4 regions of the Chryseobacterium sp. SIMBA_029 genome follow, and region 1 is predicted to be linked to each of the others. Evidence: riboswitches for the same ligand, from Rfam matches in the RefSeq annotation. Region 1 holds a riboswitch; each other region holds the start of a gene.

Region 1 (2,205 bases):
GAATATCCTTTAGAAGATAAAGATAGAAGAATTGTAGCAAAACATTTCATTGCAATGTCAACTTTTGACGCTCCTAAAGTTGTGATGATGTTTCCCTATAAATAGTTCCAAATTTAGTTATTAAAAAAAATAGCACCCAAAAAGTGAGTATTGCTTTTATATCCTATATCGTAACCCCATGATTATTCTTCACTTCAGCCATCACAAAGGTACTGTGGGTACTTCCGATGGAATCTACGGAACCCAATTTATTAAATACGAAATCCTGGTAATGCTTCATATCCCTTACCTGAACTTTAAGCAGAAAATCAAAATCTCCTGAAATATTATAACATTCCGCCACTTCTTCGATCTGCACAATATCTTTCACAAATTTATTCCCTACAGACCGATCATGAATCTTTAATTTAACCTGACAGAAAACAGTAAAGCCCCGATTGAGCTTTTCGGCTTCCAAAACAGCTGCATAATGCTTGATGTATCCTTCCTGTTCCAGTCTTTTTACCCTTTCAAAAACAGGCGATGGTGAGAGGTTAATTTCTTTAGCCAGCTCTTTCACGGTCAGTTTTGCATTCTTTTGCAGGATTCTCAGCAGCTGAAGATCCTTTTCGTCAAGTCTTTCCACAGGATAATATTCTTTTTACAATTGATTTTTTCAAATTTACAGAATATTTATCTTTAAAAATAAATGATAACAACGTTTTATGCTTAATTTTTGATATTAAACCAACTAATTAACTCAATTCAATACCTTTATCCCATAATTTGTTCTTTAACATACTTCATCAAACGGAAAAGGTTTTACGTAGCGTAAATGAATAGGGAATCGTGTGAAAATCACGAGCTGTCGCGCAACTGTAAGTAACCCACCAAAGGTTTTTGTCCACAAGTATCCACTGCCAAAAGCGGGAAGGACGACAAAAACTGTTACCAGCCAGGAGACCTGCCTGTTCCGGATTGACAATGCTTTCGCGGTTTGAAGCTTTGGGTCATACAGATGATACTTTTTGAACGTATTGGGTCAGTTTTAAAATTAGAGAAATCGGAAGTTTAAAACTCTCCTGATCTATTTCATTATGTATGAATGGGATAATTACGTCCTTATGGTATCTACTCTATTCCTGAAAATTCTTTCTTTGATAGCATTGCGAAGCATTCTAAAGGAACTTTTAAAATAATGATTTACTAATTAAAAGTTTAAAAGAAAATGCAAACACACATTCTAGGCTATCCGCGTATTGGTAGCCACAGAGAACTTAAAAAAGCATGCGAGCAGTATTGGTCAGGCAAAACCACATTAACCGATCTGTTGGAAACGGGTAAAAACCTTCGTCTTCAGCATTGGAAAATCCAGCAGGAAGAAGGTATCGATCTTATTCCATCCAATGATTTTTCTTATTATGATCAGGTGCTGGATATGACTTTAACCGTTGGAAATATTCCCGAGCGCTATCAGGAAATGAGTTCCAAAGAATCCCATACCGAACTGGATCTGTATTTTGCTATGGCCAGAGGACATCAAAAAGACGGTTTGGATATTACCGCTATGGAAATGACAAAATGGTTTGATACCAATTACCATTATATCGTCCCTGAGTTCAGGAAAGACCAAAAATTTAACCTTTTTTCCACTAAAATAATTGAAGAATTTACAGAAGCAAAACAGGCAGGTATCAATACCAAACCGGTACTTATCGGACCTGTAACTTATTTATTACTGGGTAAAGAAAAAGAAAATGGTTTTGATAAATTGGATCTTGCGCAGCATCTTTTACCGGTTTATTTGGAAATTCTTAAACAACTTGAACATCAGGGAGCTGAATACATCCAGCTGGACGAGCCGTTTTTAGCCTTAGACCTCAATGACAAAGCAAAAGAAACTTACCAATGGGTATACAGTGAAATCAAAAGACAGTTTCCTAATATTAAATTCATTATAGCCACTTATTTTGACGGATTAAAAGACAACCTTAGTCTGGCAGCAGCTTTACCTGTTGATGTTTTACATATTGATCTGGTACGCGCTCCGGAACAGCTGGACGAGGTTTTATCTGCCATTCCGGATTCATTAAGTCTTTCTTTAGGCCTTGTGGATGGAAGAAATATCTGGAAAAATAATTTTGATCAATCTCTGGCTTTTATTCATAAAGCAGTAGCAGCATTGGGTACGAAAAGAGTTTTTATAGCCTCTTCATGCTCATTGCT
Region 2 (2,205 bases), on a different contig from region 1:
TTAATGAAGTGCTGCCCAATACCGCGGGCAGTGCTTTATATGGAAAACTTGGCTTTGAAGCAGCTTATAAAAACCTGAGTTTAGGAGGAGAAGTGATGCTGCCTGCCTATTCCAATCTGGCAGGAGGCGATATTGAAGCAAAATCCAGATTTAGCCTGTTTATCAATGTGGGAATTTGACGTGAAATGATGTAGATTTAAGATTAAAAAATTAAGGTGGTTTAAATTTTATGACCACAGATTTTACACATTTCACAGATGATTATGTTTTAGCTCGCGCAGATGGCTCTAATTAAGCAGATTATTTTCTGTATGATGAATAAAAATATGATTTTTTACACTTAGCTGAACTTAGTATACGTAATCATTTAACCTTAAAAAGCTAAAATGTTTAAAAAGCTTTTATGGCATTGTGGGTAAAATTAAAAGTGTAAACAAGCTGGAGTACAAACCTTATAGATTTCAAGAATCTGTAAGGTTTTTTTATAGAAAATTTTTAGATAAAAACGACACTTTAAGTTTTTAATAGGAGACAGATTATCTTGGGATTTGTATTTATCCTATTGAAAATTAATTTATTAAGCCTTTTATTGGATATCTTAATAATTTTCTATCTTTGCCGGAATCTGGTGCGCCATAAAAAGCGCTTAAAAGGGAATCCGGTGAAAATCCGGAACAGACCCGCTGCTGTAAGCTCCAAACCAAAGTTTTTGAAGAATATATCCACTGTTGTAAAATGGGAAGGATTTCAAAAATGGAGTAAGTCAGAAGACCTGCCGGACAATTAACGTTTGACGCTTTCGTGGAATAAAGCTTAGGACATCATTGATTTTGTGCAGTTTAAAGCTGTGCTTTGTCATGGTTTTCCCATATCCATTAGCGTTATCATTATTCAAGTGAGCTAATGGTAATACAATATAGTACTTCTCAATTTTACAGATCAGTTACTGCAATTCTTGTGATAACAGGGCAGTTTTTATTTTCCCAGTCGAAGGACAGCCTCAGGGAAAAAGAAATTCTTCAGATCGATCTCTATAAAAAAAATCTTAAAGAAATCCTTCCTGCACAAACGTTGTCAGGAGAGCAATTAGAAAGGCTTAACAGTCATTCGGTGGCAGATGCCCTGCGGTATTTTTCCGGTGTCCAGATTAAAGACTATGGCGGAATAGGAGGGTTGAAGACGATTAACATCCGAAGTATGGGAAGCCAGCACGTCGGTGTTTTTTATGATGGAATCCAATTGGGGAATGCCCAGAACGGCTTAGTAGATTTAGGACGGTTTTCTTTAGATGATCTTGAAGAAATTTCGCTGTACAACGGACAGAAAAGTGAAATTTTCCAGCCGGCCAAAGATTTTGGTTCTTCAGGATCTATTTACCTGCAGCCTAAAACACCAAGTTTTAAAAACGGAAGAAAAACCAATCTGACGATCAGGGTAAAAAATAGCTCCATCGACTTATTCAATCCGTCGATTCGGGTGGAGCAGAAGATTTCTGATAAAGTATCGGCCAGTTTCAGTTCAGAATTTATGCAGAGTGACGGGATCTATAAATTCCGGTATACCAGGAAATATCCTGACGGTGAGATCGCCAATGATACTATTGCGAAAAGATACGATTCGGATATCCGGGCAAAGCGTTTTGAAACCAGTTTTAACGGAACAATGAATAACGGAAGCTGGAATGTAAGAGGATATGGCTATATATCAAACCGCGGAATCCCCGGGGCTATTGTCAATAACCGTTTCGGGGCAAGGGGACAACGCCTGATAGATGAAAATTATTTTGTGCAGGGTAATTTCAGGAAAAAAATATTCCCAAAACTGGAAACCCAGTTCAAAGCAAAATTTGCTTACGACTATACTCATTTTGTCGATACGCTTTCTTCCATAAAAATAAACAATCAATATATTCAGAAGGAAGTGTATTTGTCTTCTTCCAGTCTGTATACGATCAATCCTAACTGGGAGGTAAGTGCAAGCGCAGATTTCCAGTATAATATGCTGGACTCGGATCTCAAATTATTCTCTTACCCTACAAGGTACACTTCACTGGTAGCTTTTGCCACCACCTATCACTGGAACAGACTTAAATTTTTGGGAAGCTTATTAGGAACTTTTGTTCACGAAGAAGTAGAGCTCAACACCAAATCTCCGGATAAAGCTGAATGGACACCGGCTGCATTTTTAAGCTATCAGCCTTTCGAT
Region 3 (2,205 bases), on a different contig from region 1:
TAATGCTGATGAACTGGAAAGAATTTAATGGTTTACAACCTATTATATAAACAAAAAGCGCTGATGAATCAGCGCTTTTTTTATTGTTATTTTTTGATCCACTTTAATCGGGTAGAGTTGATAGACTAATACGATTAATAATAAAATATCCTATTTACAAGTTAAGAATATCAATTATTATCAGAAATTTTATTATTCTTCTAGATTTCAGATCAGCTTTTCAGATATGGCATTATAATTATGATTTAGATACTTACCGAAAAGCATTTAATTTATATATTTGAAGAGTCAAAAATTTTTCATGATGATTTCTGTAAACAAAGTATTCTGCCTATCTATTTTCAGTGTTTTTTCTTTGGCTTCTGTCAAAGGTCAGCAAAAAGTTCCTTTTGGAGTAGTAAAAGCTGAAGAAGGATATGCCAACGTACGTGTTCATAAAGATAACTACAGAAAGATTGTAGACAAGATCCGTATGCGTAAAGGGGATGTTTTTGTATATGTAAAACCGGCCCCGGGAGAAACGGAATGGATATGGATCAAATATCCTGAAAAACAGGATGCCGACAAACCTTTTGTACGGTATGAAGATCTTGACAAAGAAGGTATGGTGAATAAAGAACGTATTGCTTTTATAGACCAGCTGCCTCAATACACTCCTTCCAAATCCAAAAACGGAAGATCACTCATTTTTGTAGATAACAGCAATCCGAAAATACCGGCCGCCCAAAGAAGTAAAGTGGTTATCGATGTCTATCCTTCGAATGCCGGCTACCGTAAACAGGAGAAAGATGCCAACGGAAATATTCTTACGATCGATAAAATAAAGCCATGGGGAATCAGTAATGAACTGCCTGAAGGAATGACTGAGATCAAATCAATCAGAGTTCAGCAGCCGGGCAGAGGTTCTGTTTTTGTAAGGGAAGCGATCAAAAATATGTTTATGCCAACCATGGATTTCAATAATGTCGGAGTAACTGCACTGGACAACGACCATATCTTCCTATACATGATTAATGGAACCGGAGAAAACAGGTATACTTCACTTTGGACCATCAAAGAAGGAAGGGTCATCAGCCAGATTATTTATAAAAGTCCGGAATAATACTTCGTTATATTCTTATTATTCTTATTTTTGCCACTGAAAAGCATCATGCTTATTCATCATAGAAATGGGTTCTGCTTAACCGCTGATTAAAAGGGAACTGTGTGAAAATCACGGACTGTCGCGCAACTGTAAGTAACTAAAGTCTTGATCAAAAAATCCACTGTGCAAGCCATGGGAAGGAGATCAGGATGTTACAAGTCAGGAGACCTGCCTCTTTCGTTATACAAGAAACTTTCGCGGTTTGAAGTTTATTGGTCTGATGGATGGTTCAGGGATTTTATTATTCCTGTCTATATTCTGTTTGTCCCAATACTGCTCATTCCGCATTAATTAATAATGAATATGACTACAGAAGAAAGAATTGAAGCATCCGAAACCAGAATTTTTAAAGCGGTTTTCCCTAACACTACGAATCATTACGATACCCTTTTTGGAGGTACTGCCATGCAGCTGATGGATGAAGTAGCTTTCATCACCGCAACCCGTTTCGCAAGAAAAAGAGTGGTAACGGTAAGCAGCGATAAAATAGATTTTAAAAAACCTATTCCTGCAGGAACTATTGTGGAACTGATCGGAAAGGTTTCCCACGTAGGAAAAACGAGTATGAAAGTAAATGTTGAAATCTACACCGAACAGATGTACTCTTATGAAAGAGAAAAGGCCATTGTAGGAGATTTTACTTTTGTGGCAATTGATGAATTTAAAAAACCTATTCAAATCTTGTAAGGATTTATTTAACAATACTTTACAATCCTTTAGTCACTGTAAAATACTATATAAACCTGTATGAAAGTGCACTCTAAAAAAATTCTAAGTATTGAATCAGTTTCGGCGGCCTTTGGCCGCCGAAACTGATTCATAGAATAAAAAATTCGTATAATTATTTCAATACCTTTTCAGTATCCAAGCTTTTGATCAACAATAACTGAAAAGCCTCTCCCATTTCATCAGAAGCTCTGGTAATGGCATTTTCAAGCATATTTCGGATCTGATTTTCGGTTACTTTAGCTTCGGTCCAGCTTTTCCCGGAAGTATGGGAATTCAGGATAAAAGGCATAATTCGGTCTATGGCACAGGCAAAAATAGCATCCGGAGTTTCC
Region 4 (2,205 bases), on a different contig from region 1:
TTCAGCTTTATTCACCTGAAATTCACCGATGACATTCACATTCCATTTTGGACTCAGGAAATAATTGAAATCATTTTTTACAATATAATTTTTTCCTATCCCGCCACTTGTAGCAGGTCCATTGACGTTGGCAAAATATTGAAAATTCTCTTCCGTGTAAGCAGCCTTAAATGAATTGCTGAACTTTGACTGATTCCAGTCCCAGGAAAGAAGACTTCTGATATTTTGGGTTTCGTATTTTGTTTTGGTTTCACTTTCAAAAAGTACCGGATAATTCTGATTTCCATTAAAAAATTCAGAAATCCAGGAAATCTGATGATGAGGAGCCACTTTATAAGCACCGGCAATATTAAAAGTCGTATTAAAATATTTTCCGTTCTGATTGATATAGTTTCGGGCTTCTTTCACCTCATAATCATTCTCACTGATGGAATGATTTCCTGTAACTTTAATACTTAATTTATCATTACTGTAGGAACCTTTGATAAAATGAGTAAAAGTACCAAATGAAGCCGCTTCAGAAAATAAAGAAGTATGAAAACCTTTATTGAAATCCAGATTATTGTTAAGATGGATGCTTCCCCCAATAGCACCGCTGCCATAAATGACACTTCCGCCACCTGCTTTTATATCAAGCTGGTCATATCCAAACAAAGGAATATTGTTGACATCTCCCTGACCCAGAAAATTAGAATTAATACTGATTCCGTTCCATACAAAAGCCGTTTGTTGAGCCGTAGTTCCCCTAAAAGAAGGCGAAGAAACTGCACCACGTCCGTTTTCCTTAATATATACCGGAGTCTGGAAACGTAAAAGTTCAGAAAGATTGGTGGAATTTTTCTCTGCGTCTTCAAGGGTAAGAGTGTTCACCTTATGAAAAAGCTTCACTCTGTTCATTTGACTGTCGAAAATATAAACAGTATCGATCCCTTTCTCCTGTCCGGAAAGAAAGCAACCATAAGACGACAAAAGCAGTACTAAAGATCTTTTTATATCCATACTATTTTACTTTTCCTCCGAAAGCAATATATTTTTTAATTATAATTCTGGCAGGTCTCCTGACTTTCGCTTTCTACACCTTCCCGTATGTACAGTGGTTTTTCGTAGAATTTCTTGTTGCGATTTACAGTTGCGGGGACAGTTTGGGGTTTACACCCAATTCCCTATTAATTCCAAATATGCTGGAAACCAAAATTTTTGTAAAGATAAGTTTTTAAATGTATTAGACAAAAGGCAATACTGAACCGCTAATTTTCAACGCTGCAGCTATGTTTTACCTCTGTTTACAGAGATAGCAGAGGTGAAATAAGTGCCAGTTTGCCTTACAAAAACGTCGCATCAAAATAGAAAGGCAAAAGATCTTTAATAGAATGTACTTTTACCACTTCCTCATTCATGCTTGAAAAATAAAGGTCAATATTCTCGTTTTGTTTCGTTTCATATTCCATTAAACTCTGGCGGCATGCACCACATGGCGGGATTGGAGGATTTTTCTCATGAAACTCCTTGGGACCGCCCACCACGAAAATCTTTTTGATTTTCACCGTAGGAAAATTGGCTCCTATCCAAAAGAGCGCTGTTCTCTCAGCACAAAGCCCGGATGGAAAAGCGGCATTCTCCTGATTGTTTCCGGAATATATTTCTCCGTTTTCCAGCAGGACAGCACATCCTACAAAAAACTGAGAATAAGGTGCATAAGCGTTTTCACGGGCCTGTTTTGCTGTTTCGAATAATTTTTTCTCGATATCATTCAGTTCACTGCTATTTTTAAAATATTCGTAACCGATCTGTATGTCTTTTTTCATATATTGTAGGCCTAAAAAAGGGGGATAAAATTAGCTCTTTTTACTCAGGTGGGCAATATTATTTTATTCTTCCGGTATCTCTATTAAATTTCAAAAAAATAATATGTTATATACGCCAATAAAATTCAGAAACGTAGAGCTTAAAAACCGATGGGTAATGTCTCCCATGTGCATGTATTCTTGTGAAAACGGTATCGCCAATGATTTTCATTTCGTACACTACGGAAGCCGGTCGCAAGGCGGTACAGGTTTAATTATGGTTGAAGCTACTGGCGTAGAACCACGCGGACGAATTACCAACCATTGCATGGGAATCTGGAATGATGAGCAGGCAGGAAAACTGCAGAAAATTGTAGAATTCGTCCACAACAGGTCAGAAAGCAAAATTGGGATTCAGATT

The links. Region 1 has a riboswitch for cobalamin ahead of metE (5-methyltetrahydropteroyltriglutamate--homocysteine S-methyltransferase). Riboswitches for the same ligand answer to the same signal wherever they lie in the genome.
Region 2: it holds a riboswitch for cobalamin, as region 1 does, so the genes downstream of both, SB679_RS04850 (TonB-dependent receptor) here and metE (5-methyltetrahydropteroyltriglutamate--homocysteine S-methyltransferase) in region 1, are expected to answer to the same signal.
Region 3: it holds a riboswitch for cobalamin, as region 1 does, so the genes downstream of both, SB679_RS11610 (acyl-CoA thioesterase) here and metE (5-methyltetrahydropteroyltriglutamate--homocysteine S-methyltransferase) in region 1, are expected to answer to the same signal.
Region 4: it holds a riboswitch for cobalamin, as region 1 does, so the genes downstream of both, SB679_RS12145 (TonB-dependent receptor plug domain-containing protein) here and metE (5-methyltetrahydropteroyltriglutamate--homocysteine S-methyltransferase) in region 1, are expected to answer to the same signal.

What each region holds. Positions count from the first base shown of each region.
Region 1 is NZ_JAWRXA010000001.1:53,454-55,658, reverse strand. Features, by position in the region: gene SB679_RS00220 (hypothetical protein) at 1-105, shown strand, start outside; gene SB679_RS00215 (Lrp/AsnC family transcriptional regulator) at 164-625, opposite strand; cobalamin riboswitch at 780-966, shown strand; gene metE (5-methyltetrahydropteroyltriglutamate--homocysteine S-methyltransferase) at 1,208-2,205, shown strand, end outside.
Region 2 is NZ_JAWRXA010000002.1:365,115-367,319, forward strand. Features, by position in the region: gene SB679_RS04845 (transporter) at 1-179, shown strand, start outside; cobalamin riboswitch at 610-795, shown strand; gene SB679_RS04850 (TonB-dependent receptor) at 904-2,205, shown strand, end outside.
Region 3 is NZ_JAWRXA010000005.1:366,273-368,477, forward strand. Features, by position in the region: gene SB679_RS11600 (endonuclease MutS2) at 1-28, shown strand, start outside; gene SB679_RS11605 (hypothetical protein) at 302-1,102, shown strand; cobalamin riboswitch at 1,155-1,335, shown strand; gene SB679_RS11610 (acyl-CoA thioesterase) at 1,448-1,831, shown strand; gene SB679_RS11615 (HD domain-containing protein) at 1,986-2,205, opposite strand, start outside.
Region 4 is NZ_JAWRXA010000006.1:70,498-72,702, reverse strand. Features, by position in the region: gene SB679_RS12145 (TonB-dependent receptor plug domain-containing protein) at 1-999, opposite strand, end outside; cobalamin riboswitch at 1,031-1,208, opposite strand; gene cdd (cytidine deaminase) at 1,323-1,805, opposite strand; gene namA (NADPH dehydrogenase NamA) at 1,909-2,205, shown strand, end outside.